4 regions of the Priestia sp. YIM B13551 genome follow, and region 1 is predicted to be linked to each of the others. Evidence: riboswitches for the same ligand, from Rfam matches in the RefSeq annotation. Region 1 holds a riboswitch; each other region holds the start of a gene.
What was found. Region 1 has a riboswitch for S-adenosylmethionine ahead of ACFX4N_RS08295 (bifunctional homocysteine S-methyltransferase/methylenetetrahydrofolate reductase). Riboswitches for the same ligand answer to the same signal wherever they lie in the genome.

Region 1 (7,861 bases):
CGGTCAATTTAAACGTTGACCGCTTTTTTTAGGTTGTTTGCTTATTTTTTTCTAAAACAATACGCGCTGCTTCACTAACTGATGACACAACAGCAGAGGCGTGGCGCTGAACAGCTTCAGGAGCTGTAGCCATAGCGAAACTGTTCGGCGTTAATTGGAACATAGGAATATCATTAAATGAATCCCCCACACATGCAATTTCCTCTGGTTTTAGCTGAAGATGATTTAATAAAATTTCAATGGCATTTCCTTTGCTGATATGTTTAGGCATAATATCCAAACACTGCTTGGCAGAAATATATGTATCAATATAATCACCAAACTCTTCGTTCACTTCTTTTTGCAGAGCTACCATTTCATCATGATCTCCAAGAACCGTGATTTTAGATGGAGAAAGAGCGTGACCAAATGAATCTGTCATTCCAATTTGTTCTTCGATAGGGAAAAACATGTGAGTTTCAATTGCTTCAATAATTTCATTTCGCTGCTCTACATAATTGGTGTCGTTTGAACAGACAAGCGTAATACGGTTAGGATCTATCGTTTTTTTATAAAGTTGAACCGCTAAATCATCTTCAAACACTTTTCCATGAAGTTCTTGATTTTCTTTGGTCCACACAAATCCGCCGTTTTGGCTTATGCGATGAAATGTATTGTTAATATCAGTAGAAATTTTTAAAATTTCCGTATCCATTCGTCCAGAAGCAAGACAAACCTCTACTCCTTGGCGCTGAAGTTCACTAAGTGCGTCTGCATTATGCTGTTCTACGTATTTTTCTTCGTGTAAAAGAGTGCCATCTAAGTCGCTTACAAATAATTTGATCATTTCTTGAAAATTCCTTTCCCTGAAAAATTTGCTGTGATAAGAGTGTTACAAATTTATTACATTCCTTATTCTATCAGTGTTTCCCAAGAAACTCATAAAAAAAGCTCAAACCGGCGGTGAATTCAAAGAGATTGAGACATAACTACATCAATTTTTCCCGCAGGAGTCTTCGCCTTGCCCTTCAATCAACAGCTAGAAACAGCTACATGAAATCTAGTTCACCATCATAATGAAAAAATCCGAATGGAGTTGATTCTCAGTCAAGAATCTGAATTCACCGTTCGGATCTTTCTTCAGCTAAAATACATTTGTCGCAGCCTTTTTTTCAGATTTGTTCACTGTAAAAAAACAGCCGCGGTCTAAAAGACCGCGGCCATATTTTATAATACGTTAAAATATTTCGCTTCAGGATGTGCAAAAACAAGGGCTGTAACAGAAGCTTCTGGTTCCATCATGAAACCGTCTGTTAACTGAATGCCGATGTCTTCAGGTTTAAGTAATTTAAACAGTTTTGCTTGGTCCTCAAGGTCTGGACATGCAGGATATCCGAATGAAAAACGCTGACCTTGGTATTTGGCTGAAAAACGCTCCGCCATTGTAAAGTCAGGCGAATCGGGGAATCCCCAGCGGTCACGAATTTGCTGATGAACACGTTCTGCTAATCCTTCAGCTAGTTCAAGCGCAAGAGCTTGGAACACGTGACTCTTTAAAAACTCGCCGTTTTCTTTGAATTTCGCGGCGCGTTCGCGAATGCCTGTTCCTGCTGTTACAGAGAAGAAACATACATAGTCCATCTCTTTTTCTTTAGGCTTTGCAAAATCAGATAAGCACAGGAACTGTCCTTTTGCTTGTCGAGGGAAGGTAAAGCGTTCAATTTCTGTTTTTTCATCAGCAGGATCATAAATAATTAAATCATTTCCGTCTGCTTGAGCAGGGAAGAACTGATAAATAACCGCTGGCTTAATTAAGTTTTCTTTTAGTGCCAGTTCGAGCAGGTCATCAACGGTTTCTTTTAATTGAACAGCACGCTCGTCTTTTTCAGCAAGCAGCTTATTCACTTTTCCTTTTAGTCCTAAGTGATGGCCTAAAAGCATCTGCCAGTTAATATACGGAAGAACCTGTGCCAAATCGTAGTGTTTGACAACGTGCCGCTTTAAATCAGCGGGTACAAAAACAGGAGCGTCCGTTGAAATGGCGGATCTTTCTAAAACAGCCGTAGCTGCTTGAGCGGTTTGAGGCTGGCGTTCTCGAACCGTTACTTTCTTTTCTTGCCGCGTTTTTAAATCTGCTAAAAGCTGAATAACTTCTTCTTTGTTCTGCAGCTTATTTGCTAACGCTAATCCGTCCATCGCATCTTTGGCGTAGAGGACCGCACCTTCATATTCCGGGGCAATTTTAAAGTCAGTAAATTTACGGGAAAGGGCAGCGCCTCCTACCATAATTGGAACATCAATGCTTGATTGTGTTAAATCTTGGGCAGTCAAAACCATTTGCTGAGCTGACTTTACTAGAAGACCTGACAGGCCAATGATGTCTGGCTTTTCTTCTTTTACTGCTTCAATCAGCTGCTGCGGCGTTACTTTAATCCCTAAATCAATTACTTTAAAACCATTGTTGCTTAAAATGATGTCTACTAAGTTTTTACCGATATCATGCACGTCGCCTTTAACCGTTGCAAGAATAACTTTGCCTTTTCCAGAATCATTTTCAGTTGCTTCCATATGAGGTTCTAAAAAGGCAACGGATGCTTTCATCACTTCCGCACTTTGAAGCACTTCTGCTACAATCAGCTGGTTGTCATTAAACAAACGTCCAACTTCCGCCATGCCCTTCATAAGCGGTCCGTTAATAATATCTAACGGATCATCATATTGAGCTAAAGCCTGTTCTAAATCAGGAAGCAATCCTTCTTTTGTACCTTCGACAATATACATTGCCAATCGTTCTTCGAGTGTTAACGTAGAAATTTCTACTTTTGCTTCTTTCTTTTTATCACGATAAAAGTCGGTAAACGTGCTTAACGTTTCATCAGTTGTGTTAAATAATAACGCATTAGCAAGCTCAATTTCAGCTTCTGGAATAGAAGCATAGCGCTCTAACTTTTCGGTATTGACAATGGCATAATCGAGTCCAGCCTGCGTACAGTGATAAAGGTAAACGGCATTTAGTACTTCACGTCCGACTGGAGGAAGACCGAATGACACGTTACTTACGCCAAGAATGGTCAGGCAATCAGGCAGGGCTTCTTTAATCATTTTAATTCCCTTAACTGTTTCTTCAGCAGAACCAATATATTGTTCATCACCAGTCCCTACAGGAAACACAAGAGGGTCAAAAATAATATCTTTTGGATTAAAGCCATGTTTTTCAACAAGCAAATCATGTGAGCGTTTAGCAATCTCTACTTTTCGTTCTGCAGTAACGGCCATGCCTGTTTCATCGATTGTACCGACAACCAGAGCTGCACCGAATTTTTTTACTAGCGGTAAGATTGCATCAAAACGCTCTTCACCATCTTCTAAGTTAATGGAGTTAATAATGACCTTACCTTGTGAGTACGTTAAAGCTTTTTCAATAACTTTCTCGTCCGTTGAATCGATTACAAGAGGAACCTTCACTTTTTTTACAACTTCTTGAATAAATTCCTCCATGTCTTCCATTTCTTCACGGTCTGGATCTGCTAAGCAAATATCAATAACGTGAGCACCATTTTTAACTTGAGCACGCGCAATTTCAGATGCTTCTTCAATTTTTCCTTCTGCAATCAGACGCTTGAACTTGCGAGAACCGATTACATTCGTACGTTCTCCCACAAAAAGAGGGCGCATAGAATCGTCATATACAAGTGGTTCAATACCGGTTACAGCATGGTTATGCTCGGAGCGATCGAGCGAACGAGGCGCAACCTCTTTTACCGCTTCAGCCAGTGCTTTAATATGAGCAGGCGTTGTACCACAGCATCCGCCTACAAAGTTCAGCCAGCCTTTATCAGCAAACCCTTTAATTTTTTGAGCAAGCAGCTCAGGGGATTCATGATAATTGCCTTCTTCATCCGGAAGTCCAGCGTTTGGATAACAGCTAACTGCTGAAGTGGCTAGGTCTGAAAGAGAGCGAATATGATCCGTCATAAATTCAGGGCCTGTCGCGCAGTTAAGTCCGACTGAAAGAGGCTTCATGTGTTCCAGTGATAAGTAAAAAGATTCGATATCTTGACCAGCGAGAGTTGTTCCCATAGGCTCAATTGTTCCTGAAATCATAATAGGAACTTCGGTTTTTAGTTTTTCAAACGCCGCTGTAATCCCTAGAAACGCGGCTTTTACGTTCAGCATGTCTTGACAGGTTTCGACTAAAAGTAAGTCAACGCCGCCGTCTAACAAACCCCGAACTTGCTCTTCGTACGATTCTACTAACTCAGGGAATGTAATGCCTCCGGTAACAGAGAGAGTTTTAGTGGTAGGACCGATAGCTCCAGCTACGAACCTAGGCCATTCGGGAGTTGAATATTTATCGCGGGCTGCACAAGCAAGCTTCACAGCTTCGATATTCAATTCATAAGCCAAGTGACCTAAATCGTATTCATCAAGTACGGTAGATGTTGAGCCAAACGTATTGGTTTCAATGATGTCGGCACCTGCTGCAAAGTACTCTTCATGAATGCGCTGAATCACATGAGGCGCTGTTCGAGTCAAATATTCGTTACAGCCTTCATATTCTTCGCCGCCAAAATCTTCAGCGGTTAAATCAGCATCTTGAATCATCGTTCCCATTGCTCCATCGATGACGAGTATTCGCTTCTTTAGTTGTTGTTCGATAAGTGAGCTCATTTATATCTTCCTTTCTGATGTAACAAGTTGCTTGTCATGAATATAGCGTGTTAGAATCTCGGTCATTTCATAGCGCATAAACGGCGTAATTAAGTAAATACCGTCAAATAACTCATATGCTGTATCAATTAAGTTTTTTGCAATCGCAAGACCTTCGACTTCACCGCGAATCCGGTCATTTCCCGTTGCATCCATGCGTTCTAGAATATCTTCTGATAATTTAATTCCAGGTACTTCATGGTGAATAAATCGAGCATTTCTTGCGCTTGTTAACGGCATGATCCCGATGTATACCGGTGTTGTTAAATGTTTGGTTGCTTCATATACCTCTTCAATTTGCTTAGTTGAATAGAGAGGCTGAGTAATGAAATAGTGAGCCCCGCAGTCGATTTTCTTTTCCAAACGCTGAACGGCTCGGTCTAAGTGACGCACGTTTGGATTAAAGGCAGCTGCGATGGAAAAATTGGTTTTTTGACCAAGCGGTTTACCGGAATAAGATAGTCCTTCATTAAACTGAGCGATTAAACTAATCAAGTCAAATGAAGATAAATCGTAGACCGAAGTGGCGCCAGGGAAATCGCCAACTTTTGACGGATCACCGGTAATTGCAAGCACTTGATTCATTCCTAGCGTATGAAGTCCCATTAAATGAGATTGAAGTCCAATTAAATTTCGGTCGCGACAGGTAATATGAATAAGCGGTCGTGCTTTTGTTTCTTGCTGCATCAGTGTTGCCATTGCCAAGTTGCTGATGCGAGGTGAGGCAAGAGAATTATCAGCTAATGTAATAGCATCTACGCCGACTTTATCAAGTGCTTTTGCGCCTTCTAAAAATTTCGTCGGACCAAGCTGTTTAGGCGGATCTAGCTCGACGATAACCGAGCGGCGCTTCTTCACAATTTCATGCATATGAGGTTTATCCTGCTGCTCACGCTCTTGAACCGTAACGGCTGGTCTCATTTTAACGACTTTGCTTGTAATCGGAGGCAGGTCTTTTAAGGCAGATGACATTGCGCGTACGTGAGCTGGTGTTGTACCGCAGCATCCTCCAATTAAGCGAACCCCTTGTTCGCGGAATAAACGCGCGCTTTCTACAAAGTAGTCTTCATTAGTTTCATATTCCAGCTTTCCTTCCACATACGCCGGAAGGCTGGCATTAGGGTAAGCAGATAAGAAAGCACGATCAGGAAGCGGTACTTCTTCAAGAGACTGAATCATATGATAAGGACCTAAGCGGCAGTTTAGCCCGACAACATCTGCTCCCAACGCTTCTAATTCTTTTAATGCATCTGCTAAAGGACGGCCATCTTGCAGCACGCCAATATCATGCAGGGAAACGTGGGTAATAATAGGCTTATCCGTTTCTTTTCTTGCCAGTGTAAGAACGGTCTTTAATTCTTCGAAATCATAGTATGTTTCAAATAAAAGGCCATCCACGCCTTCATTTAAAAGCCAAAACATTTGTTCACGAATGCTTCGCTTAACCTCTTCTAAACTAATAGCGTTTTTTTGGAAAGAACGAATTCCGCCGAGTGTACCAACCACGTAAGCCTTATCTTTTGCAGCTTGTTTCGCTAATTTTACACCAGCAACATTGATGTCTTTGACTGAATCTTCTAATCCATAACGGGCAAGTTTTTGATAATTAGCAGCGTACGTATTTGTTTGAATAACGTTTGCACCAGCTTCTACATAGGCTCTGTGAATACGAGAAACCTCTTCTGGTTTGGTGATGTTTAGTTCTTCAAAACAGCTGTCAATACCGTGTGAGTAAAGGAGGGTACCAGTGGCACCATCCCCAATTAAAATTTTAGACTTTAAATCTTCAAGTAACCCCATGTCAAAACCTCCTTAAATTGTTCCGCTTCTATTTCACGAGTGATTCGTTTTATGCAATATGCCGATAAAATAGAAAAAGTCTTCTTAAGAAGAAGACTTTTTTCGCCTTCTTATCTTCCAAGCAATAAATTGCTTGCTGGATTTAGCACCATGTCTCTAACGACTGGTTGCTGAGGTTTCAAAGGGCCAGTCCCTCCACCTCTCATGATAAGAATCAATTGTATATAATTGAAACATATTTTTTTAAATAGAAAGAATACTTATTTAATAATTTATCTGATTTTTAGAAATTATACAACAGTAAATTGTGAATTTCCAGCAAATATTGAGGGGAATTTAAAAGCTAAAGGGAAAATATCCGTATATTTTGTTTAAAAATGACTGTTATGTTAGGGGTTAAGGAGTTTTTTGTGAGAAATACAAAAAGAAAATGAAAAATAAAAAATAAACGAAAAGGCACAAGCGCTGGGATATGCGTAGATTTACACATAAAAAGGCTCGTCTTTTTTTAATCGTTTCTACATATAGTGAACTATGAAGGGTAGAAGGGTGATGGGCATGAAAAGGTGGAAACTCACGCTGCAGGTTGCTGCTACGTATGTAGGCACCGTTGTAGGAGCCGGTTTTGCAACAGGCAAGGAAATCGTTCAATTTTTTACACAGTACGGGGAACTTGGAATGGTCGGAATTTTGGTCAGCGGCTTGTTTTTTATTTGGCTAGGTTCAAAAATGATGCTGCTTTCGCACGCAATTGGGGCTTCTTCTTATCAGCAGCTTAATACATATTTATTTGGTGATGTGCTTGGAAAAGCGGTAAACGGTGTAATGATTGTCATTTTATTTGGAGTAACTTCAGTCATGCTAGCTAGTACGGGGGCAATAGGAAAAGAGCAGTTTGGACTGTGGCCTCCTGTTGGGATGATTTTTACAATTGTTTTAACTTATATATTTATCGCAAAAGGAATTAACGGTATTTTAATGGTTAATTCTCTTGTTGTGCCGATGATGCTTTCATTTGCTTTTATCATCTTTGTGCCAAATATCAGCTATTTCTCACTGATTCAAACGAAGCCGGATCTAACGCTCGTCACGCAGTGGAAGTGGGCGGTTAGTCCCTTTTTATATATTTCCCTAAATCTAGCTTTGGCTCAGGCCGTTTTGGTTCCATTAGGAAGCTCCGTGAAAGATAGGAGCGTGATTAAAAAAGGGGCCGTAATAGGAGGGTGTGTACTTACGTTTATGCTTGTTTCTACTCATCTTGCCCTTTCCAATTTGCCTTATTCATTTCAACTTGATATTCCGATGAGTGCCGTTGTTAAAAATATCTCAGCGTGGGTGAATGTTTTATTTACGGTAGTTGTGTTAGGCGAGA
Region 2 (7,861 bases), on a different contig from region 1:
GGGATCACTAGACCCCTGTGCATATACGTAGATTGAAGTTTCCGAGCCGACTAGAGCGACGTCGATGCCGTCAGATAAAAGTGACGTCATTGTCTTATCTCCGCCCCACGTTGTTTTTAAATCTACCTTTAGTCCTTCTTCTTCAAAAAAGCCTTTTGAAATAGCGACGTACTGGGGAGCATAAAAGATAGAGCGAGTTACTTCGCCAACACGAACCGTTTGTACAGATGTTGTTTTGCTGCAGCTAATTAGTGGAATGAGTAAAATCATAATAGCAAGCAAAGAAAAAAGCCATTTGATTGGTTTCATAAAGCAAACCTCCTTAAAATAATAAAATATTTTATGATAATGTATGTAAAGAAGTGGAAGAAGGTGAGTGCCTATATAACTATGTGTAAAATCAAAGAAGTATTAGTCAACAATTGAAAGTACACCTTAGCGGGAGAAAGCAGGCTAGTTATATAAAGAATGGAGGAAAAAAATGAAAGATGGAACAATTCTTCATAAACAGCGTTTCCCATCATCAAACCCTCGCGTGGCGCTGTGGGTGATTACATATGCATGTCAAGGGCTTAAGATTAAAGGAATGCTCGCAGAGCCAAAAGAAAAAGGAATGTATGACGGCTTTTTATACTTAAGGGGAGGTATTAAGAACGTAGGAACGGTTCGTCCTGCTCGACTCATTCAATTTGCTTCTCAAGGTTTTATTGTGATGGCTCCGTTCTATAGGGGAAATCAAGGAGGCGAAGGAAACGAAGATTTTGCGGGAGATGATCGTTACGATGCTTTTGCTGCTTACGATTTACTGAAACAGCTCCCTAACGTCTACCATGACCGCATTCATATTTTTGGGTTTTCAAGAGGGGGAGTGATGGCTTTACTCACAGCCATTGAAAAAAACGACAGCCGTTCTCTTGTGTTATGGGGAGGCGTCACGGATATGGTGCTGACATATGAAGAAAGAGAAGATTTAAGAAGAATGATGAAGCGGGTGATTGGAGGAACGCCTTCTAAATATCCTGAAAGATACGAATGGAGGACACCTTTGCATCGTGCTCATCTCGTCGAGCCGCCGGTCTTGCTTATTCATGGTTTAGAAGATAAAAACGTGTCGATTGATCATTCCTATCAGCTCGAATCTAAACTAAAGAAGTCCAATAAAAAAGTTACCAGCTGGTACTTCGAAAACTTTCCACATGCTTTTCCACCAAAAGAAAACCGAGAAACGGTGAAGAAGTTAACGAAGTGGATGAAAGCGCAATAAAAGATATGCTACGATAGAGAAAACAAGTAGAATAACAGTGAGGAGTGAGAAAAAATGGGGATGCCGCTAGAATTAAATACAATGATTGTGACAAAAGGCAACGAAAAGCGTGTAACGGATAACATTTTTCAAATTGAGAAAAAAGGATATCGCTTGTATCCGTTAGATATTCCATTAAACATTCACAAAACGAAAAATGGAGAATGTATTGGAACTGCTGTTGTGCGTAAGGTAGAAATGGAGCAGGAAAAAACCATTGTCACATATGAACTGACAAAATTACATTCGACTAACTAAAAAACCGATCGTCTTATAGACGATCGGTTTTTTATTAGACTCTAGGTCCGCCTAATGTTGAAATGTCAGATGCTACATCATTAAAACGCTTGAAATTAGCTTTGAATTTAGCAGCAAGCTCAGTTGCCTTTTGGTTATAAGCTGTCGCATCGTTCCATGCTTTAGAAGGCTGAAGCACTTCATCAGGAACTCCCGGAACATGAGTTGGAATCGATAAACCAAAAATAGCATCTGTTACTGTTTCGGTATTAGCTAGTTCTCCTTCAAGGGCTGCTTGAACCATAGCTCGAGTGTAACTTAACTTCATTCGTTCGCCCACGCCGTATTCACCGCCGGTCCATCCAGTATTTACAAGGTATACATTTACATTATGTTCATCGATTTTCTTTCCTAGCATTTCTGCATAAGTTGTTGGAGCAAGGGGTAAGAAAGGCTCACCAAAGCATGTAGAGAAAGTAGCCTGTGGCGATGTTACGCCGCGCTCTGTTCCAGCTAACTTACTAGTGTATCCGCTCAGAAAATGGTACATCGCTTGTTCTTTTGTAAGCTTGCTGATTGGAGGCAAGACGCCGAAGGCATCAGCAGTTAAAAAGACAATAGCTGTAGGGTGCCCAGCAACGCTTGGCAATACCGTATTATCAATAGAGTCAATTGAATAAGCGGCACGAGTATTCTCTGTTAAACTATTATCATTGTAATCTGCTACTTTCGTATTTTGATTTAACACTACATTTTCCAGTACGGCGCCGAAGCGAATTGCATTGAAAATTTGCGGTTCTTTTTCTTCGGAAAGCTGAATGCACTTCGCGTAGCATCCTCCTTCAATATTAAATACACCGGAGCTTGACCAACCGTGCTCGTCATCTCCGATTAAACGACGGTTTGCATCAGCAGAAAGCGTTGTTTTACCCGTTCCAGATAAACCAAAGAATAATGCAACGTCACCTTCTTCTCCTACGTTAGCAGAACAGTGCATGGATAGAATATTGTTTTGAGGAAGCAAGAAGTTCATGACTGAGAAAATAGATTTTTTCATTTCACCAGCGTATTCAGTTCCTCCAATTAGCACGATGCGTCGCTCTAACGAAAGAATAATGAAGGTTTCAGAATTCGTCCCGTCTGTTTCAGGATCAGCTTTGAACGTTGGAGCTGCTACAATTGTAAACGGCTTCACATCATCATTTGTTTTTTGTTCGGCTGAAGGGCGAATGAATAACTGCTGAGCGAATAGGTTATGCCATGCAAATTCATTAACTACTTGAATTGGTAACTGATACTTTTTATCAGCTCCAGCATATCCATTAAAAACAAAAAGTTCATCCTGCTTCTTTAAGTGGGTTAAGACTTTTTTGTATAGCGCATCGAATCGCTGAGCAGAAATTGGCTGATTGACAGGTCCCCATTCAACCGTTTTTGAAGACACAGCATCGCTTACAATAAATTTATCTAAAGGAGAGCGACCTGTATATTTTCCGGTTTCGACTGACACAGCACCTGTAGAAGTCAGCGTTCCTTCGCGTCGAGCTAGAATTTTTTCAACAAGTTGTGGAACAGATAATTGGTGTTTTGTTGTTTTTAATTGAAGCAAACCATTTAATTCGATAGACATATCAACAGTACTCATGTGCACTACCTTCCTTTTTTAGCTATTATTTATTCATTAATGTTTGAAATTTATAATTAGTATAACACATTTATTTAATTATTCTATACTATTTAACTAAAAATGTTTGTGTATTATAAAAAAATGTACGTTATACCTATTTTAGACACATGTATATGTGATAGGAGCGAAAAAAGTGAAGCTGTTTTAAGTGAAAGCCTCATTTTGATCTGTCTTATTAACTAAACTTAGTGATGATTCTTAATAAGATGTACTATTTCGGAATTTGAGTATGTTACATTAAAACAGATTCAAACATAAAGAGATGATTTCCATTTGAATGTTGTTGACAGTGAAGCGCTTTTTCATGTATTATATGTCCTTGAACGGATACTCTCTTATCCCGAGCTGGTGGAGGGACAGGCCCTATGAAACCCAGCAACCATCGTCATTTTTTTGTGTAGACGATAAGGTGCTAACCTGATGCAAGGGCACAACCTTGATCGATAAGAGTGAAAGGCTTATGTAGAATTTGATACCTTTCCTCGATACAAGGAAAGGTTTTTTTATATTTTTTAACGTGTAGTGAAAATAAGGGAATGAGTACCGTATCACAATGTATCGTATTTATAAGGAGGAAAACTGATGTCAACACAACGTCGTCTGTTCACGTCAGAATCTGTTACAGAGGGACATCCCGATAAAATTTGTGACCAAATTTCTGACTCAATTCTTGATGCTATCCTAGCAAAGGATCCAAATGCTCGTGTTGCTTGTGAAACAAGCGTAACAACTGGTTTAGTTTTAGTAAGTGGTGAAATTACAACTTCTACTTACGTGGATATTCCTAAAACAGTTCGTGAAACAATTAAAGGAATTGGCTATACTCGTGCAAAATACGGATTTGATGCTGAAACTTGTGCAGTATTAACATCTATCGACGAGCAGTCAGCTGATATCGCTGCTGGTGTAGACCAAGCGTTAGAAGCACGTGAAGGTCAAATGTCAGATGAAGAAATCGAAGCAATCGGAGCTGGAGACCAAGGGTTAATGTTTGGTTATGCATGTAACGAAACAAAAGAATTAATGCCTCTTCCAATTTCATTAGCTCATAAACTTGCTCGCCGTCTAACAGAAGTACGTAAAGAAGAAATTCTTCCTTACCTTCGCCCGGATGGTAAAACACAAGTAACAGTTGAATATGATGAAAACAACAAACCTGTTCGCATCGATACAATTGTTATTTCAACCCAGCATCACCCAGAAGTAACGTTAGAGCAAATTCAACGTAACTTAAAAGAATATGTTATTAATCCAGTTGTTCCAAACGAGTTAATTGATGAAAATACAAAGTATTTCATTAACCCAACAGGACGTTTCGTAATCGGCGGTCCTCAAGGAGATGCTGGTTTAACTGGTCGTAAAATTATCGTTGATACTTACGGCGGATATGCTCGTCACGGCGGCGGTGCATTCTCTGGTAAGGACGCAACAAAAGTAGACCGTTCAGCAGCTTATGCAGCTCGTTATGTTGCGAAAAACATTGTAGCAGCTGATCTTGCTGATAAATGTGAAGTACAACTAGCATATGCAATTGGTGTTGCACAACCAGTATCTATTTCAATTGATACATTCGGTACAGGAAAAGTTTCTGAAGAAGTACTAGTAGACGTAGTACGCAAAAACTTTGACCTACGTCCAGCAGGCATCATTAAAATGCTTGATTTACGTCGCCCAATTTATAAGCAAACAGCAGCTTACGGCCACTTTGGTCGTACGGATGTGGAGCTTCCTTGGGAGTTCACAGACAAAGCGGAAGCATTAAAAACTCAAGCTTTAGCTAAATAATAAAAAAATCTCCGTGAAAACGGAGATTTTTTTATGCCCATTGAATACCTGCAGCAGATTTTTCTACGACACTTTCATATTCTGAAAGCAAATGCTGAAAAATGGCGTCCCATGATTGAGTAAGAGCGTATTGTCTCGCTGCATGGCCAAAGTGAAGACGCTGATGCAAATCATCGAGTAAATCTGTAATAGCCGAACTGAATTCTTCTAAGGAGTGAGGTTTGCAAAGGTAGCCGTTTCGCCCGTGCTGAACCATCTGTTTAACTCCTCCTGCATTTGCTGCCACTACAGGAGTTCCAGAAGCAAGAGATTCCAGTACAACATTTCCGAAGGTTTCTGTTTCTGAAGGAAAAACAAACAAATCAGATGATGAATAGATATGAGCAAGTTGCTTACCTTCAAGGAAGCCTGTAAATGTCATATGCTCAGATGCTTGCTGCTGCATTTGTTCTTTTAAAGGGCCGTCGCCCACAATAACCCAGTGAATTTGATGGCGGATATGATCAGGTAGAGATCGTGCGATTTTTATTAAAAAATCAGCGTTCTTTTCTTTAGCTAATCTTCCTACATACGTTAAGATGTAGGGTTTTTTTATATTATATTTAATACGAATATCAAAGCGGTCATAGTGGGGATGAAATAATTTATGATTTACTCCTCGCGACCAAATATCTACGTTGTGAAACCCTTGTTCTTCTAGCTGCTGTTTGGTCACTTCAGAGGGAGCGAATATTTTTTGTACAGGTTTATAAAACCATTTCATATATTTTTGCAGTGGTACACGCATTTTTTCAAGTTCATAGTGAGATAAATAATCATCAAAATTGGTATGATAAGAGCCGACAAGAGGAACACCTAATCTTTTCCCGTAGTAGGAGCCGCAAAGCCCCATTGTAAAAGGAGTGGCCAAATGAATAATAGAAGGATTGAATGCCTGCAGCTGCTTTTTAATTTTTAGAACGTTTGGCAATGAAAAGCGGCTGTTTGGATAAAGGAAAAACGGCATGCTGGGCGAACGGTGAACATACGTTGAAAATGACTGATCATGAGCAAATTCAGGAGCAAATACCTGGATGGGAATTTGCTTTGATTTGACGTACTGAGTAAATTGATAAAGTGTTTTAGCAGCTCCGTTAACTTCTGGAGCAAATGTATCCGTAAATAAAGCAATTCTCATTAGTACTCCTCCTATCAATTAAGTTAAAAATATGTTTAGTGAAACAGCACCCGAAAAGATGCCCAGTATCAGACCTACCATGACATCCGTCGGATAGTGCAGGCCAAGATAAATTCTTGAAATTCCTACCATTACTGCAAGAGGCAAAAGAACAGCAGCGAAGGCTGGATAAACAATCATAAGAGGGGTAACCAACGAAAAAATAGCTGTTGTATGCCCAGATGGAAATGAATGATCTTTTAATGGATTTTCTAACACTTTTGTATGTTTTAATTGAATATAAGGTCGTTTTCTCGGATATAGTTTTTTAGCAATGGCGACTGGAATATGACTAACGGCTAGAGAAAACGCACAAGCGTAAGCGACGGATGAAGGATGCAGAAATAGCAGCAAGCACGCTATCACAATGGTAAAAGTGGCTCCTCCGGCGTGAGTTAGTAAACGTAAAAATCTATTTAAGTGCTTTCGATCAAAATGTTGGTTTACGCTTTTGAATAATCGGCATTCGGCATCGTATACATACTGAATTAACTTGGCTTTCATAGAGTCGCTCCCTTTTCAATAAATGCGTCTTTATTATTCAGTTTAATCTTTAATTGTGGAGGCAGTACTAAAACGATGTAAATTAATATGGAAATTTCTTTACAATTGTGGAGAGAATAGAACATGATTGGAGAGTTTGTGGAGATACTAAAAAAATTCCCTCAGTGTGACTTTCTGAGGGAACGTTTCCTTTATAATGAAGAATCAGATTTCTTAATAGACTTATAATACTGCCCTTTTTCTACATATTCTGTACGAATGCGCTGCATATCTTTTAAATCCTCTTCTGTCAGAGTGCGGATCACTTTAGCAGGTCGGCCGAGTGCGAGAGTATTAGGTGGTATTTTTTTACCGGGAGGCACTAAGCTTCCAGCACCGACAAAAGCACCTTCACCAATTTCCGCACCGTCTAAAATAATAGAACCCATGCCAATGAGCGCGCGTTTGCGGATGATGGAGCTATGTAAAATAACTTGATGTCCTACTGTCACATCATCCTCAATAAGCAATGGAGCATTTGGGCTTTGATGGAGTGTTGATTGATCTTGTATATTTACTCGTTTACCAATAATCGTAGGTGAAACATCTCCTCTAATAACAGTGTTAAACCAAATGCTGCTTTCTTCACCAATGGTGACATCCCCAGTAATCGTGACATAGTCTGCGATGAAGCAGCTGGGTGCAATGGTAGGCATTTTTTCTTTATACGGATAAATCATCAAATCATCTCCCTTTATTAGTTGAAAAAAAGTAGTAAATCTTCTAATGTAAGTGTACAAAGGTTTTTTAAGCAGGTAAACAAAAAAAGGAAGAAGGAGTAACTCAAATGCATAAATGGGAAGCAGTAAATCCAAAAGGCGTTATTGTCATGGTCCATGGAGCAGCGGAGCATCACGGACGCTATCGCTGGCTGATTGAGATGTGGCGTTCGGTTGGAATGCACGTAATTATGGGAGACCTTCCTGGCCAAGGCTTAACAACAAGAAGAAGAGGACATATCCTATCCTTTGATGAATATGTGTATGAAGTGGAAGAATGGGTACGTGAAGCGCAAAAATATGATTTGCCTATTTTCCTGTTAGGTCACAGTATGGGAGGACTGGCGGTTATTCGTACGCTCCAGACAAAA
Region 3 (7,861 bases), on a different contig from region 1:
ATTGTTCTGCAAGATTTAGCTGTGAGTGCTGATACAATTACAAGCATGATGAAAGAAGTGAATTACCGAGATGAAGTTGCCGGTGTAATCACGTGGATGCATACGTTCTCGCCTGCAAAAATGTGGATTCGCGGTACCAAGTTACTGCAAAAACCGCTGCTTCATTTGGCGACACAATTTAACGAAAGCATTCCTTGGGAAACGATTGATATGGATTTTATGAACTTGAATCAATCCGCTCACGGTGATCGAGAATACGGTTTTATCAACGCGCGTTTGAACAAGCAAAATAAAATTGTAGTAGGCTACTGGGAGCGCCCCCAAGTACAGCAGCAAATTGCACAATGGATGGACGTAGCCGCTGCTTATAACGAAAGCTTCAACATTAAAGTCGCGCGTTTCGGCGACAATATGCGCAACGTCGGAGTAACGGAAGGAGACAAAATTGAAGCGCAAATTCAATTTGGCTGGACGGTTGACTACTTTGGAATCGGTGACCTTGTTCAATATGTAAATGCCGTTACGGAAGAAGAAATCAATGATTTGTTTGCTGAATATGCCGACGCGTACGAATTTGTCTACGGTGATTATTCTGCAGAAGAATGGGAGTCTAGCGTAAAAGTACAGGCAAGCTATGAAATTGCGATTAAACGTTTTCTAGACGAAGGCGGCTACAGCGCTTTTACGACTAACTTTGAAGATCTATACGGTATGAAACAGCTTCCTGGTCTAGCCGTACAACGCTTGATGGCACAGGGCTACGGCTTTGCTGGTGAAGGAGACTGGAAAACAGCGGCGCTTGACCGCTTGCTTAAAGTAATGAGCCACAATCAGTCAACGGGCTTTATGGAAGACTACACGTATGAATTAGCTCCCGGACGTGAGTCTGTGCTTCAATCTCACATGCTTGAAGTCGACCCGACGCTAGCGGTAAACAAGCCAAAACTAATTGTCTCTCCGCTAGGCATCGGCAACCGCGAAGACCCGGCCCGCTTAGTGTTTGACGGTAAACAAGGAGAAGGCGTAGTGGTTTCCATGGCTGACTTCGGTACGCATTACAAGCTGTTAATTAACGAAGTATCCGCATTTGAGCCGGAAGTTCCAGCTCCAAATCTTCCGGTAGCGCGCGTGCTTTGGAACATTAAGCCGAACTTCCAAGACGGCGTTAAAGCGTGGATTGAAAACGGAGGCGGCCATCATACGGTACTTTCATTAAATTTAACGACCGATCAAATCGTGAGCTATGCAAAGCTTGTTGATCTAGAGTACGTCATTATTAAGTAAGCACCACTACTTCCGAGGGAGCACTGCTTCCTTGGAAGTGAAAATATAGCGTCAGTAAAAGAACGCCGTTTTTAGAAATAAATGAAAGCGTTTTAAATAAGTGTGGTAGGAAGCAAAACTAAGACAATACAAAGGGGATATATAATCATGAGTAAAGTATCAAGTAAGTTTATCTTCTTCTTCGGCTCATTTGCCGGTATTTTATTCGGTTATGATATTGGGATTATTGCTGGTGCAGAAAGTCATATCCGTGAAGCGTTTCATTTAAGTCCGCTCTGGCTGGGGATTGTGGTTTCGTCGCTAATGGGAGGAGCAATTATCGGTTCCATTTTAAGCGGATTATTAGGAGATAAGTTTGGACGAAGAAAGTTAATTTTAATTTCATCTATCATCTTTCTTTTAGGCTCCATCGGTTCAGCGATTGCACCAGAGGAAATTACGTTAACGATTGCGCGCGTCTTTTTAGGTACAGCAGTAGGAACGGCTTCTTCGTTAGTTCCTGCTTATATGTCAGAAATCGCACCTGCTCATATTCGCGGGAAGCTTTCAGGTTTAAATCAGCTAATGATTGTAATTGGATTATTATTAAGCTATATCGTAGCCTTTATTTTTGAGCCGGTTCCAAACAGCTGGCGATTAATGCTTGGCAGCGCCGGTATTTTTGCGATCGTCTTATGCATCGGTATGATCAAGCTTCCAGAGTCGCCTCGCTACTTAATTAAAAACGGAATGGCAGATAAAGCGCGTGAAGTACTGCGTACGCTTCGCCGGTCAACAGCTGAAGTAGAAGCTGAAGTGTCTGAAATTGAAAGCATAGCTGTTCATGAACAATCAGGCATCAAACAGCTGTTTCATAAAAAGTTTCGTTTAGCATTAATTATCGGTGTCGGAATGGCAACTTTTCAGCAGATTCAAGGCTCAAACTCAATTGTTTATTATGCAACAAGCATTGCTCGTCAAGTTGGTTTAGCGCCGCAGGTAGCTGCTGGTTTTACGGTCATCGTTGGGGTAATCTTCGTTGTGACAACACTTATTTTTCTGCAGTTTGTTGATAGATTCAACCGCCGTACCATTCTTACGATTGGCGGCGCGGGTATGGCTCTTTCATTTTTCACACCGGCTATTCTAGGAGCATTAGGCGTTAATGAAGTCGTCGTAAACTGGGTTACGTTAATTGCTCTTTGCTGCTTTATCCTTTGCTATGCGTTTTCTTGGGCGCCGCTTACGTGGATCATTGTAGGAGAAATTTTCCCGCTTTCTGTACGCGGAATCGGTGCTGGGATTTCATCTGCTTTTAACTGGACGGGATCGCTTGCAGTAGGGCTTGTGTTCCCAATTTTAGCCGACCAGTTTAGTTTAGGCGTGATCTTTTCAACGTTCGGGATCATTTGTATTCTCGGATTATTCTTCATACGCTTTGTAGTTGTTGAAACAAAAGGACGCAGCCTAGAGCAAATTGAAATGGACATGGCAGCTCGTTCTGCAAGGAAGTCTTTAAGTCCGGTTGAGCGTAATAAATATGTTTGATTGTCGTAATGTTTTAAATGTAAGGTGCTGAGATAAAAGTATTTTAGCTGAAGTGAAAAACGAACCACTAATCAAAGTGTTTGATTAGTGGTTCGTTTTTTTATGGTGAACGCAGGTTTCATCTGTTTCGTTTCTTCTAGCAGTTGATTGGAGAGCAAGGCGAAGACTCCTGCGGGAAAAGCGGAACAGATGAGACCCCGCAGGAGCACAAGCGACGAGGAGGCTCATCGGACGCCCGCGGAAAGTGAAGCCTTGCACGGAAATCAACTGTGGGGTAACAAGCGGTTCAGCACATGTCGGCCTTTGTTCGTCCCCAGCCTCTTTCTTATTAGTAGATATAGAGATTTCAGCTTTTACACTGTCATATTAGTGCCTAATAAAATGGAAAGATAGGTTAGCTTATCATAGAGTGGACTTTAATAGATATTCATAACTAGCAATTTCTAAAACGAAAGCTAAATGTGCGTTCTGCTTACAAGAAGGTAGTGACCTTCGTCAACAAATTCTCATATAAACAAGTAAGCTTGTTTACTTATTAATAGGGGGATTAACTAGTTGATGAATTTGACGCTTCATGAACGTTCTGAAAAGTTATTAAAGCAAAGAATTAAACAATTAAATCCGATCCATTTAACTTTGTTTTTATGGGTGACAGTAGAGGTGACGGATCAAACGATAATTGTTACACGATGAACGGTGAATTTGAGCTTGTATTAAAAAAGGCGGTGGAATTGAACCCGCTGTTTATTATTCATGGGGGAGACACCGTCTATACAGGGGAAAAAGAGTATTTGGAGCACTTTGTTAAGGTTGTCGAAAAAATCGCACCAAACATTCCTATGTTTGTATGCGTAGGGAATCATGATGAACTGTACCTTGGTGAAAGCAATCTCGAAAACTTCAGAGCCACTATCGGAAAAGTACACTGGGTCATTGATATTCCTGTCTTTAACTTTCGGTGCATCGCATTAAATAATGTCATCAGTCCCAAGAATAAAATATATGGATTTACAGATAGAGAGCTGAATTATTTAGAGCAGCAGCTAGAGGATGCTCCTCGTAATACCATCGTAGCCATGCATGCGCAGCCAAATATTGGCCGGTGGTCAAATCTTGAAGGGTTTCCTGTAACGACTCCTCAAAGTCAAGAATTTTTTGATTTAATTCAAGAACACCGCGTGAAAAAAGTGTTAGTCAGCCATGTGCATGCATATGACGAGCAGTTTATTAGAAAAAACAGAAACGGGTCGTTTACGCTTGGAAGAGGCACTGATTTTGTATTGTCAGGAGGCGCCGGTGCTCCTCTTGATTTTGAGCCGCCTTTAATTTTAAATAATTATAATTTTACGGAGTTTTTTGTAAGCAGGTACAACATATTAGGACCTCTTCTTTGGAAGGATTTTGGACGACCTCGAAGAAATTGTTTGTAAAAACAAGAGAATAGAAAGCTATGTTTAGCCAAAAGCCTGCCCGTAATTCACAGGCAGACTTTTGGAAGATTATGCATAATGTTTACAGAAACCTTGTAGCAGAAGGCTCAGTCAAACGTTATAATAGATAATGAATGATGATATATTCTCTATATTTGTCATATATTTGTATTACATATGTAATTGAAGAAAAACATTCACTTGATATACTGTTTAATGACTTAACTTTATCTTAAAATTTACAGTGAAATGCCTGTTTATAGAGGCTTAGAACATACACAGCAAATGGAGGAGCAATCATGGCAAACGAAAAGATGCAAGAAGGACTTGATCGTTTTATCAAGGAAGATTTAAATGACCTTTTAGGTAGACTGTTCCCCTTAATGGACCGGGAGTGTGCCGAAGAAAAAAGAAAGCTTATCGAAACAGCGGTAGAGTATATTTATTCGTCAGGATATCACCAGGGAGCCAAAGATTTAATTGAAACGCACCGAAAAGACGATTACAAATTGTTAAGGCAAAAATTAGCGTCAACGCCTCCTAAAAACTAATTTTTTTGAAATTTCTTTTGACAACATAAATCTAAGGTGTTAAGATGACTCTACATTCAAAATATTATAAACAATTAAAACTCTTATTGAGAGAGGCGGAGGGACTGGCCCTGTGAAGCCCGGCAACCATTTAACATTCTTGTTGAAAAGGTGCTACATCCTGCAAAGCGTACAGCTTTGAAAAATAAGAGAGGATTTCATAGATACTATGCCTCTCTATTCGTGATAGAGAGGCTTTTTATTTTATGTGAATATGTTTTGAATGGACAATTTTATAAAAATGCATCAGGTGCTGTGTAACGAATGTACGCAGCTTAAAAGGGAAGACCGGTGAAAAGCCGGCGCGGTCCCGCCACTGTAATGGGGAGCAACTTATTAACCACTGTTTCATGTTGAAATGGGAAGGGATAGGAAGCGATGAACCTAAGTCAGGAGACCTGCCTGTTGTATGCACTTAAGCTCTACGGGATATAGAGAGGAGTGAGGAATACGTGTTGAGAAAAACAGGCTGTCTCAACTCTAGTTAAGTATGCGTATTATCTCTCTTTTCATTTCGAAAAGGGAGATTTTTTAGTTTACCGATAAAAAAATATACAGGGAGTGGAAAAAATGAGCAGTGTAAAAAGTTCAAACTTAGGTTATCCAAGAATTGGTGAAAAACGAGAGTGGAAAAAAGCGCTTGAGCAGTTTTGGGCAGGAAAGCTGGAGAAAGATATCTTTCTTCAAGAAATTGAAGCTCTTCGTCTAGGGCATCTGAAAAAACAGCGTGACGCAGGAATTGAATTAATTCCAGTCGGCGATTTCAGTTTATACGACCACGTGTTAGATACAGCTGTTATGTTCGGTCTAGTGCCAAAGCGCTTTGAGTATGACGGAGGACCGGTATCGCTTGAAACGTATTTTGACATCGCCCGAGGAACAAAAGGTGCGGTAGCCTCTACGATGACAAAATGGTTTAACACAAATTATCACTACATCGTACCGGAGCTTGAGGAATGTACGCCGGCACTTGTAGAAAATCGCCCGCTTCAGTTTTACAAAGAAGCAAAAGAAAAGCTGAATATTGAAGGAAAGCCCGTTATTCTAGGTCCAGTAACATTTGTGAAGCTGTCAAAAGGATATAAAAAAAGTGAGTTTAAAGAAGTAGTTGAACAGTTTGTTCCGCTTTATGCAACTATTTTAGCGGAGCTGCAGGCAGAAGGAGTAGAGTGGGTGCAGATAGATGAGCCAATTTTATCTACAACGCTATCAAAAGAAGACCTGGCGCTTTACACAGAAGTCTATCAAACTTTGAAGGAAGCGGCACCGAATGTAAAAGTCATTTTGCAAACGTATTTTGACAGCGTTGATCACTACAAAGAAGTTGTGTCTCTTCCTGTTGAAGGAATCGGTTTAGACTTTGTGCATGACCGAGGCGAAAATCTCACTGCGCTTAATAAATATGGTTTTCCAACTGATAAAGTGCTTGCTGCGGGAGTGATTGACGGACGCAACATTTGGCGTGAAAACTTGGACGAACAGCTTTTAACGCTTAGTGAAATTGAAGAAGCCGTATCAAAAGACCGTTTGATTCTGCAGCCTTCATCAAGTTTATTACATGTTCCTGTCACGGTGAAAAATGAAGAAACCATTGATCCAGTATTGAAAAATGCGCTCTCTTTTGCAGATGAAAAGCTAAAGGAAATCACGCTTTTAACAAAAGCAGTGCAGCAAGGAAAAGAGTCGATAGAAGAAGAAATAAACGTAAGCAAACAGGCGATTCAAGCATTAAATGGTTCATCTTTTCGAAATCATCAAGACGTGCAAAAAGAGCTGAAGCAGCTGCACAGCTATAAAGCAGCGCGACAAGCGCCGTTTGACGTACGTCAACGCGTTCAGCAAGAAGCGTTTCAACTGCCGCTTCTTCCAACGACAACGATTGGAAGCTTTCCGCAAACAAAAGAAGTGCGAAAAGAGCGTTTAAAATGGCGTAAAGGCGAGTTAAGCGATGAAGCATATGAAGCGTACATTAACGAGGAAATAAAAAAATGGATTGAAATTCAAGAAGACATCGGCTTAGATGTCCTTGTGCACGGAGAGTTTGAGCGTACGGACATGGTCGAATACTTCGGTGAGAAATTAGGAGGCTTTCAGTTTACGAAGTTTGGCTGGGTGCAATCTTACGGTTCTCGCTGCGTGAAGCCGCCGCTTATTTACGGAGATGTATCGTATGAGCAGGCGATGACGATCAAAGAAACGGTCTACGCACAGTCTCTAACAAATAAGCCGGTTAAAGGAATGCTGACGGGTCCGATTACGATTTTAAATTGGTCGTTTGTGCGTGATGATATCCCGCGCTACGACGTGGCAAATCAAATTGCGCTTGCTCTTAGAAAAGAAGTAGAAGCACTTGAAAGTCAGGGCATTTCAATGATTCAAGTAGATGAACCGGCACTGCGTGAAGGACTGCCATTAAAACGAGAAAACTGGGACAGCTACTTGAACGCTGCGGTGTATGCGTTCAAGCTAGCCACGGTATCGGTGCAAAACGAGACGCAAATTCACACGCATATGTGCTATTCAGAATTCGAAGAGATTATTGATGCCATCAAAGCGCTTGATGCCGACGTGATTTCCATTGAAACGTCTAAAAGCCACGGTGAATTAATTTATGCGTTTGAAAAACATACGTACAATCAAGGAATCGGACTTGGCGTGTATGATATCCACAGTCCGCGCGTACCGAAGCTTGAAGAGCTTCAGCGAAACATTGACCGCGCTCTGCAGGTACTTGATCCTGCATTATTTTGGATTAATCCCGACTGCGGCCTTAAAACAAGAGGAATCAGCGAGACGGTTGAAGCTTTAAAAGTCATGGTTGAGTCCGCAAAACAAACCAGACAAAATTTATTACAAAACGTTTAATGATAAGAAATTAAAGAACAAGCAGTGTAACCGCTACACTGCTTGTTCTTATGGGATTTTAAAAGGCCAAAAATATCCATTGACACTTCCCCTACATTTTTGTATCTTTTTAAAGGTGTTTTTAAAATCAGGGAGGTACAACATGAGTAACAACAGCACGCAGCA
Region 4 (7,861 bases), on a different contig from region 1:
GCGAGCTGAAATTGCCATATCGAAAGAAGGTGTAGCAAAACTAGCAATAGCTGTGATTGATACAATGATAACCATTGCTGGTGACACAATACTTGCTTGAACGGCTGCTTGACCAATTACAAGGGCCCCGACAATAGATACAGCTGAGCCAACAGCCTTGGGTAATCGTATCCCTGCTTCTCGTAAAATTTCAAAAGTTAATTCCATGAGAAGAGCTTCCACAAATGCCGGAAAGGGAACAGCTTCCCTTTGTGCCGCAATGGCTACGATGAGTGTAGTTGGCACCATTTCCTGATGGAAGGTTGTAACAGCGACATAGGTAGCAGGCGCGATAAGCGAAATCATAAACATAAAAATACGTAAAAGACGAATTGAGGTTGCAATGTCGAACCGGGCATAATAATCTTCAGCCGATTGGAAAAATTGCATAAATACAGCAGGCGCAATAAGTGCAAAAGGGGTCCCATCCACAAATATAGCAATCCGCCCTTCTAACAAGTTTCCAGCTACAACATCAGGTCTTTCCGTATTGTAGATAGTGGGAAAAGGGGTGAATGTTTGATCCTCTATTAGTTGTTCAATATAACCTGATTCCAAAATGCTATCAATATCAATTCGATTTAATCGCTGACGAATTTCTTTAACAACTTTATCATTGGCAATGCCATGTATGTACATAAATGTCACATCTGTCTTTGTTACACGTCCAATTTTTAAAGATTCCATCCACAAATCGGGGGTCTTAATGATGCGACGTACCATAGCTGTATTGGTTCCAAGAGACTCTGTAAACGCTCCTTTTGGTCCTCGTACGACCATCTCGGTAGTGGATTCCACAATGGAACGTTTTTCTCCACCTTTGGTGCTAGCACTCAGTGCTTGTTTTACTCCATCCACTAGGATAAGAGTATCTCCTGCCATTAAAGATGCAAATAAATCATCCAAGTTAGTGATGGAGGATATGTTTCCAATTGTCATTATATCTTTAGAAAGGAGGTCTATCGCATTGTGCTGATTTATTTCTTCTTTATGATCATCCTTCATCATGGATTGCAGTAGATAATCTTGAATTGACTGATTGTCTACAATTCCCTCTATATAGACAATCGCCGTTTTAATGTCAGAAGCCCCTCCCATTTTTATCTCACGAATAACAACATCTGAACTATTTCCAGTCTTTCGCTTAATCATGTTAAGATTGCCCGATAATGAAACTTGTATTTGTTCTATTGGTTGATCAGTAGTTTGATTCTCGTCATCTTGTGCTGATTTCTTTTTTGGTTTGCGATCTTTAAAAAACGAAGGCATAGATTTGAGCACCCTTCTTTCAGTTTTTATTACTTTGACCATATAAGAGTTTTTTATGTAAAAATTAACAATAAATATTTATGTATCATCATAGAAAAAAGAGAAGAACCTATTAAATGGAGCGTGATTCACATGAAAATTATAGGTATTAGCCTTTTAATAGTGTGGTGCTTATTGGTTTTTTCTTTAGGCATCGATATGCTACAAGGATTTGATGTTTCTCAGGCATTGTATAACGCTGTGAGTCCTTTTCAGGTAATGGAGGTTGCCGAATTATTTGTACTCTTTTTGCTTATTTTTCTTTTTTTTGTTGAAACTGCATATCTTTTTATAAAGAAAAGGAATCAAAGCAAGTAGCTACGCAGCTATAAGTTTCTATTTTTAAATGTATGAAATAAAATAATAGAAATTTAGCTCAGGCTATTCGTTTCAACCCTTTCTTTCATTAATCAATGGTTCACATAAAATATTTCATCATCTAGATTATTTAGTTGGTTTTTTATCCATTTCTTTACGTTGTTCATTCTGGAACCAAAAGCCATTTGAAAAAGACCTGTTAACTGAAAATTATTAAAATGGCTTCCCTTTAATTGGATAAAAGCCTCGTTGTAAGAAGAAAAGCGTAGCTGTTTGAAAAGGAAATCATCCATTGCCTCTCGAATATATTCTTCATTTTTCCAACAATTCATGGGAACATGAGAAAATTGCCACGGCCTAAAGACACCAGGATAAATCGCTTCAACTATTTGAAAAGGAGAATAGCCTAGAAGGGTAAATGCGCCACCTAAACCATGTTGTTTAAAAAAATGAAAATTAATTTGAGAGGGTATTTCTTTCATGGGAATCTTCATTTTTTCCTCTATTACATATCTTACCGCCTCAATGGCCCTTCTCTTTCCTTCTTCTCCGTCCCAATATTTATCAGGAGTTTGTTGAAACTCCCAAGGTTTAAATTTTCCTGGGTAAGCATTATCTATGACTTCATAATAATTCCATCCATATAGCATGGCAGGGGGTCTAAGACGATGAGACCATAATGTATTTGCTCCTACTTGAAAAGGGATTTCAACGATGGAGATCGATAAGTGTTGTTCAAGTAAGTAGCATGTCATGTAGCGCATATATTTTTTCCCTTCATTACCTACAAAAAAATAATTAGGAAATCGTTTTCTCCTCTTCTCTAGAACATCTTTATAAACTTCAATGACTTGTTCTCTTTTCACTATCGAAAGCCCCTTTTAAGAAATTATATTTTATTATTATTGTGTATAATAATGGAATTTATATGCAAGTAAGGCTAAATCTCTATGAAATACATATTAAAAAGACAAGAAAAGCTACTGATTCTTTATCAGTAGCTTTCCTTGATATATGTTGTCAACTCGCAACAATGAGGATTTCCAAATAGACGCTTTATAGCGTCTTGAGTAGTTTCCTCCACTTATCGAGTGTTTATTCTTCATGAAGGAAACATTCCTTCTAATTACAAGAGTTTCCGCCTTTATATAGAAAATAACCTTAAGGTTTCATTAAAAATATGATACTGACTTCTAGAGAACTTATTTATAAAAGTTTTACTAGACGGTCAGGCCTTCAGGACTGGTCCCTCCTTGTTACCTAGCGTAATTTCCGCACCGTCTTTTGTTTACTGTTTTCGTTTTTGCTACAGACGTTATAGGTCGTGCATTTTTTAGTGTAAAACTTCTTTCTCCTTACACTCGTTGTAAGCCTTCGACAATGATAATTAGAGAGACAGTTTAGAAAATTTAACAAAAGAAGAATTGCACAGCTTAAATAAGGTCGAATCAATTAAGCATCTTCAGGAGAAGAAACTGTTATACGCTAAGAAGTTAATGTATTTGCGGACTGGTATCAAGAGGAATTAATTCGTATAATAAAAGAAAATTAGTAGCAATACCATGGCGAGTGAGGGGGTGAGCGAATTATGAGTCTACGAGAAGAACTATTGGCACAGGAATATGACGAAAGAACAAAGCCGAGAGGATTCGTATACTTTACAGACGCTGACGGCCAAGTTGTCGCTAAGACTTGCCGTAAATGCCGCGAATTAAAACAGGCCGAGAACTATCATTATAAAAGCGATGGATTCGGTCAACTTGGTCCATACTGCAAGGTTTGCGTTTCGGATCGCGATCGAGAGTATTACGTTACAAATAGAGAGCGAGTAAAACGAGTTAAAAATGCTTATTACCATAGAAAAAGGTCCAAGCAACTTTCTCTGAATTTATTCAGGAATAGCGAGTAGGGTAATGGCGGCCAACAAGGTCGCTTTTTGTTTATATACTGATAAATCGTTTGAAATCTCCTTGTTGATCAAGTCTAAAATTTCCTAGCGTTGTCATTAACGGTAGCACTATCGATAATGATTCTATAGAGTAGAAGAATAATGGCGTCTTTTTCATCGTTAAGCTATCATTTATGACTATGTTATTTAATACAGATATTGTTCAGTTATAATGAAGTAACATAAACAGATTCGTTGTAGTCATATTACTTCCATTTAGAATAAACGTAGATGGTATTACATAAGAATAAGGCATGAACTCTACTGAAATAGCAAGATTAACAGGAATTCCAGAAGAAATAATTTAAAAGCTACTTCAGCAGGAATCAATTTACTAATCCATGATAAAGCTTAAGCAGTGTAATTTTTTTTATAATCAGCGAGTTTATTCTTTATTTCTGGTTAAAAAAGCGATATAAATTGAACATACATAGAGATGCCTAAATCTAAAAAGTAGACAATTGACCGTATATATTCTATAAAAATGTAGTTAACTTAATAAGTTACCAAACTCAATTTATAATCTCCTTTTAGGGTTATTGACGTCTTTTCACAAATAAAAGCAAGCTTCTTCAAAGTAAGCTTGCTTTGCTTATCCTTATTCTCTTCTAAAATCATACTTGTCTTTCTCAACATCCAATGTATGACCATTTATAGTTACTGTACGATTATTTTCCCACGATACTGTATCTTTTTCTTCGTCATATCCCCAGTAAATATTTTTTGATTCCTTATTTTTATTATTACTGACTTCTCCTCTAAGAGTATAACTCGTAGTAGCACCACCATTGGCTCTGTAAAGCTCTACTTTATACGTATTATTTGGTGAATTAAGTGAATAGAACAAAAGAACGAAAGCGCTTTATTTATATTTTTATCATGTTAAAATACTTAAATTGTTTTAACCCGATTAACATATGTAATTTCTTTCTTGAGTAGAGCAAGCTACCTTTTTCTATTTGGAGGTAGCTCTTTTTATTGTAAAGAAAGTCCGGTTTAATTATTTACTTGACCTAATGGAAATCATAAACACAAAGCATAGAAAAGCAACGTTCTCTTATACAGCCTTCATAAAATTACCGGTTTTGATAGATGAAAATGTGGAATATCAAACGTAAGATTATTTTAAAATGAAGGGAAGACAGGTATGTTTGGATGGAGTGATATGCCGAAATTATTATTTTCTTTTTTAATTGTCATTCCACTTGTGTCTGTTATTCACCAACTGGGGCACTCACTTATGGCTATTATTTTAGGAGGAAGGATCGATTTTACCATTGGACAAGGGAAAACAATTTTTAAGTGGAAAAAAATTAAAATAAAATCTATTTATTTTTTGCACTCCTTTTGTATTTACGAAAAATTAAAGTATGATAACAGGTTTACTCATGCTTGTGTTTATGCTGGAGGTACCATAGCTAATTTAGCGTCTATCCTTCTTGTGTATGGTTTAATTATGTTGGGTGTTCTCCCAAAGAATCTCTTTTCTTACCAATTTGTTTATTTCTCTGTTTATTATATTGTTTTCTCGCTCTTACCCTTTGAATATTCAGAAACGAGTTTAAGTGATGGGCGAGCTATCTATGATGCATTGAGATATGGAAAGATAACGTGTAATCCGGATTAATAAAGGAAAAGAGGCTAATTAAAACTGTACGTCCACAACGTGTGTTAACGCGGCAACGGTACTGAAATAGATACTGATTAGTAATCAAGTCGTAATTCTTTAGATACTATGATGTAGCTACTGCAGTAAACTTACCTGTCCAACAAAAAATAAATAAGAACTCTTACTGCATTAAATAATGCGTAAGTTGTGAGATAAAAGATGTTTTGTTTCTGATTTTTCAATCTTTTTATTGACAAGTTAAGAAAACAAGTGTAACCTTTTTCCTAGTTAATTAAATTAAATATTCTTATCTCGAGAGGTGGAGGGACTGGCCCTAGGAAGCCTCGGCAACAGACTTTTAAGGTACTGTGCCAATTCCAGTAGCAATTTGCTTGAAGATAAGAAGAGAGCTCATAACGATTATTAACCTCTTCTTATTTTTAAGAAGAGGTTTTTTATTTTGAACAGAAAGAAGGAAACAAAACCATGACAAAGACATTAGTGAAAGCTCCATTTAAAGCTGATCACGTAGGCAGCTTTTTACGAACAACTCCCCTTAAAGAAGCAAGAGAAGCGTATGCGAACGGGGTAATCAATAAGACCAATTTAAAATCTGTAGAGGACAAAGAAATTGAAAAACTTGTTCAGAAACAAATTGAGGTAGGGCTTAAATCTATCACTGATGGTGAATTTAGACGTTCTTGGTGGCATTTGGACTTCTTATCAGGCTTAGAAGGCATAGAGGAGTTCGAAACACAATATATCAGTCAATTCAAAGGTGCAAAAACAAAAAATAAAGCGATTAAGGTAGTAGGTAAAGTAGACTTCAATCATCATTATATGCTGGAACACTTCACTTTCTTAAAAGAAGCTGTTGAACGGTATGGTGATGGAAGCCAAGTTGCTAAATTCTCAATTCCAAGCCCCAACATGTTATTTACTCGAATTCAAGAAGATACATATTACAACGGAAACAGAACGCAGTTTTATCATGATACTGTAGCTGCTTATCAAAAAGCCATTCAAGCTTTTTATGATGCAGGCTGCCGTTACCTACAATTAGATGATACTTCTTGGATTGATTTTGTTTCTGAAGAACGTATAGATGCAGTTGTTGAGAAGCTTGGTATGGATGTAAAGGACGTTATTGATACGCGAGTAAGTTGCTTAAATGATGCTATTTCTAAAAAGCCTGAAGATATGCTCATTACGATGCATATTTGTCGTGGAAACTTCAGGTCTACGTATATCACAAGTGGCGGCTACGATACTATATCTGATGCAATCTTTGCTAACTTACATGTAGATGGACTTTTCCTTGAATATGATGATAACCGTTCAGGAGATTTTGGACCGTTAAAAAGCTTTACACGTAACAACCAAACCGTTGTATTAGGATTAGTAACATCTAAGTTCCCTACATTAGAAGAAGCTGAGATTATTAAGCAAAGAATAAAAGAAGCAAGCGAATATATTCCTCTGGAAAACTTGTCATTGAGTCCTCAATGTGGATTTGCAAGTACAGAAGAAGGAAATGAATTAACAGAAGAGGAGCAATGGAATAAAATTAAACATGTAATTCAAATTGCCCAAGATGTCTGGGAAGCTAACTAAAGAGCGATATTTGATGTTTTATTTTACATAAGAAGTATCCTGGACATGTAGAAGAATGTAAATTGGCTACTAACTACACGCTTTTTGTAGTTGGCAGCCAATTTGCAGACTGTTATTTGCTTGTAATTTAGGTAGTATGAGCTCCCGTTGGTAGTTAGTCAGCGTTTAGTGCCGGCTTACTAACTTGTGAGAAGACTCTTTAGGCCAACTCGTCTAAAAAAAGCTTTAAGTTCGTTATTTTGTTATTTATTTAGTTGGCAAATTAAAATCTAATATAAAAAGCTATACAAAAGAAATCAAGTCCTTTTATACACTGAATACCATTAGAATATCAAAAAACAAAAAGAGTGGAAATTATTCCACCCCTTCCAATTTAAGCTATTTAATAATTAAGCTATATTATCTAACAGTTTCCTGAAATTTTCTCCTAAAACTTTTCTCTCAACTTCTGCATTAGGTGCATAACGCTTAATTGCCTCTATAGTAATGTAAGGATCTCCATATGGATAATCAGCTCCAAATATAGTTCTATCTGGAATCTCGTTCATCGCTAAGGTTAAAGCAAAGGTAGTATAAAAAGCTGAAGTATCAATATAAGCATTAGGAGTGTTTTTAACAAGTTCAATCGTTTGAAGCCAGTTTATACCCCCTAAATGTCCAAAAATTACTGGAATCTCAGGATATTGTTTTGCTAGCTCTATTAATTCTACAATGTCATCTAATTGCAGAGGAGCAAAAGTATGAATCCAGATTGACAAACCTTTAAATTCTTTTAATGCCTCAAAGATTGGTTTTAAGAAAGCAATTTGGCCACTTCCTAAAGTGAACTCACCTATCCCTTTTAAGTTATTGGCTACAATGTATTCCTTAATCCATTTTTTTGTCTCTTCGACTTCTAATCCTAAAGGGACAGAACCAAAACCAATGTACTTATCTGGATATTGGTTAACAACTTCTACCAGTTCCTTCATAGAATTCTTTCTAGCACTTATACTATTGACATTATTATTAAGAATTTGATTTAA

Region 2: another riboswitch for S-adenosylmethionine. It lies ahead of metK (methionine adenosyltransferase); the one in region 1 lies ahead of ACFX4N_RS08295 (bifunctional homocysteine S-methyltransferase/methylenetetrahydrofolate reductase).
Region 3: another riboswitch for S-adenosylmethionine. It lies ahead of metE (5-methyltetrahydropteroyltriglutamate--homocysteine S-methyltransferase); the one in region 1 lies ahead of ACFX4N_RS08295 (bifunctional homocysteine S-methyltransferase/methylenetetrahydrofolate reductase).
Region 4: another riboswitch for S-adenosylmethionine. It lies ahead of ACFX4N_RS26830 (5-methyltetrahydropteroyltriglutamate--homocysteine S-methyltransferase); the one in region 1 lies ahead of ACFX4N_RS08295 (bifunctional homocysteine S-methyltransferase/methylenetetrahydrofolate reductase).

What each region holds. Positions count from the first base shown of each region.
Region 1 covers NZ_JBHZOX010000001.1:1,629,066-1,636,926, reverse strand. The annotation lists gene ACFX4N_RS08305 (Cof-type HAD-IIB family hydrolase) at 29-826, opposite strand; gene metH (methionine synthase) at 1,207-4,650, opposite strand; gene ACFX4N_RS08295 (bifunctional homocysteine S-methyltransferase/methylenetetrahydrofolate reductase) at 4,651-6,489, opposite strand; SAM riboswitch class I at 6,597-6,703, opposite strand; gene ACFX4N_RS08290 (YkvI family membrane protein) at 7,048-7,861, shown strand, end outside.
Region 2 covers NZ_JBHZOX010000004.1:35,073-42,933, forward strand. The annotation lists gene ACFX4N_RS19900 (ABC transporter substrate-binding protein) at 1-309, opposite strand, end outside; gene ACFX4N_RS19905 (alpha/beta hydrolase family protein) at 482-1,264, shown strand; gene ACFX4N_RS19910 (DUF2584 domain-containing protein) at 1,319-1,561, shown strand; gene pckA (phosphoenolpyruvate carboxykinase (ATP)) at 1,596-3,185, opposite strand; SAM riboswitch class I at 3,560-3,677, shown strand; gene metK (methionine adenosyltransferase) at 3,810-5,012, shown strand; gene ACFX4N_RS19925 (glycosyltransferase family 4 protein) at 5,044-6,189, opposite strand; gene ACFX4N_RS19930 (phosphatase PAP2 family protein) at 6,208-6,732, opposite strand; gene ACFX4N_RS19935 (gamma carbonic anhydrase) at 6,924-7,451, opposite strand; gene ACFX4N_RS19940 (alpha/beta fold hydrolase) at 7,559-7,861, shown strand, end outside.
Region 3 covers NZ_JBHZOX010000002.1:567,764-575,624, reverse strand. The annotation lists gene araA (L-arabinose isomerase) at 1-1,284, shown strand, start outside; gene ACFX4N_RS12290 (sugar porter family MFS transporter) at 1,432-2,811, shown strand; gene ACFX4N_RS12285 (hypothetical protein) at 3,367-3,504, shown strand; gene ACFX4N_RS12280 (metallophosphoesterase family protein) at 3,456-4,241, shown strand; gene ACFX4N_RS12275 (hypothetical protein) at 4,541-4,792, shown strand; SAM riboswitch class I at 4,873-4,983, shown strand; cobalamin riboswitch at 5,063-5,251, shown strand; gene metE (5-methyltetrahydropteroyltriglutamate--homocysteine S-methyltransferase) at 5,402-7,696, shown strand; gene ACFX4N_RS12265 (acetate uptake transporter) at 7,839-7,861, shown strand, end outside.
Region 4 covers NZ_JBHZOX010000009.1:83,066-90,926, forward strand. The annotation lists gene ACFX4N_RS26805 (spore germination protein) at 1-1,308, opposite strand, end outside; gene ACFX4N_RS31120 (YczF family membrane protein) at 1,441-1,665, shown strand; gene ACFX4N_RS26810 (DUF4046 domain-containing protein) at 1,758-2,531, opposite strand; gene ACFX4N_RS26815 (hypothetical protein) at 3,254-3,574, shown strand; gene ACFX4N_RS26820 (DUF5412 family protein) at 4,212-4,460, opposite strand; gene ACFX4N_RS26825 (site-2 protease family protein) at 4,761-5,240, shown strand; SAM riboswitch class I at 5,527-5,627, shown strand; gene ACFX4N_RS26830 (5-methyltetrahydropteroyltriglutamate--homocysteine S-methyltransferase) at 5,709-6,836, shown strand; gene ACFX4N_RS26835 (amidohydrolase family protein) at 7,226-7,861, opposite strand, start outside.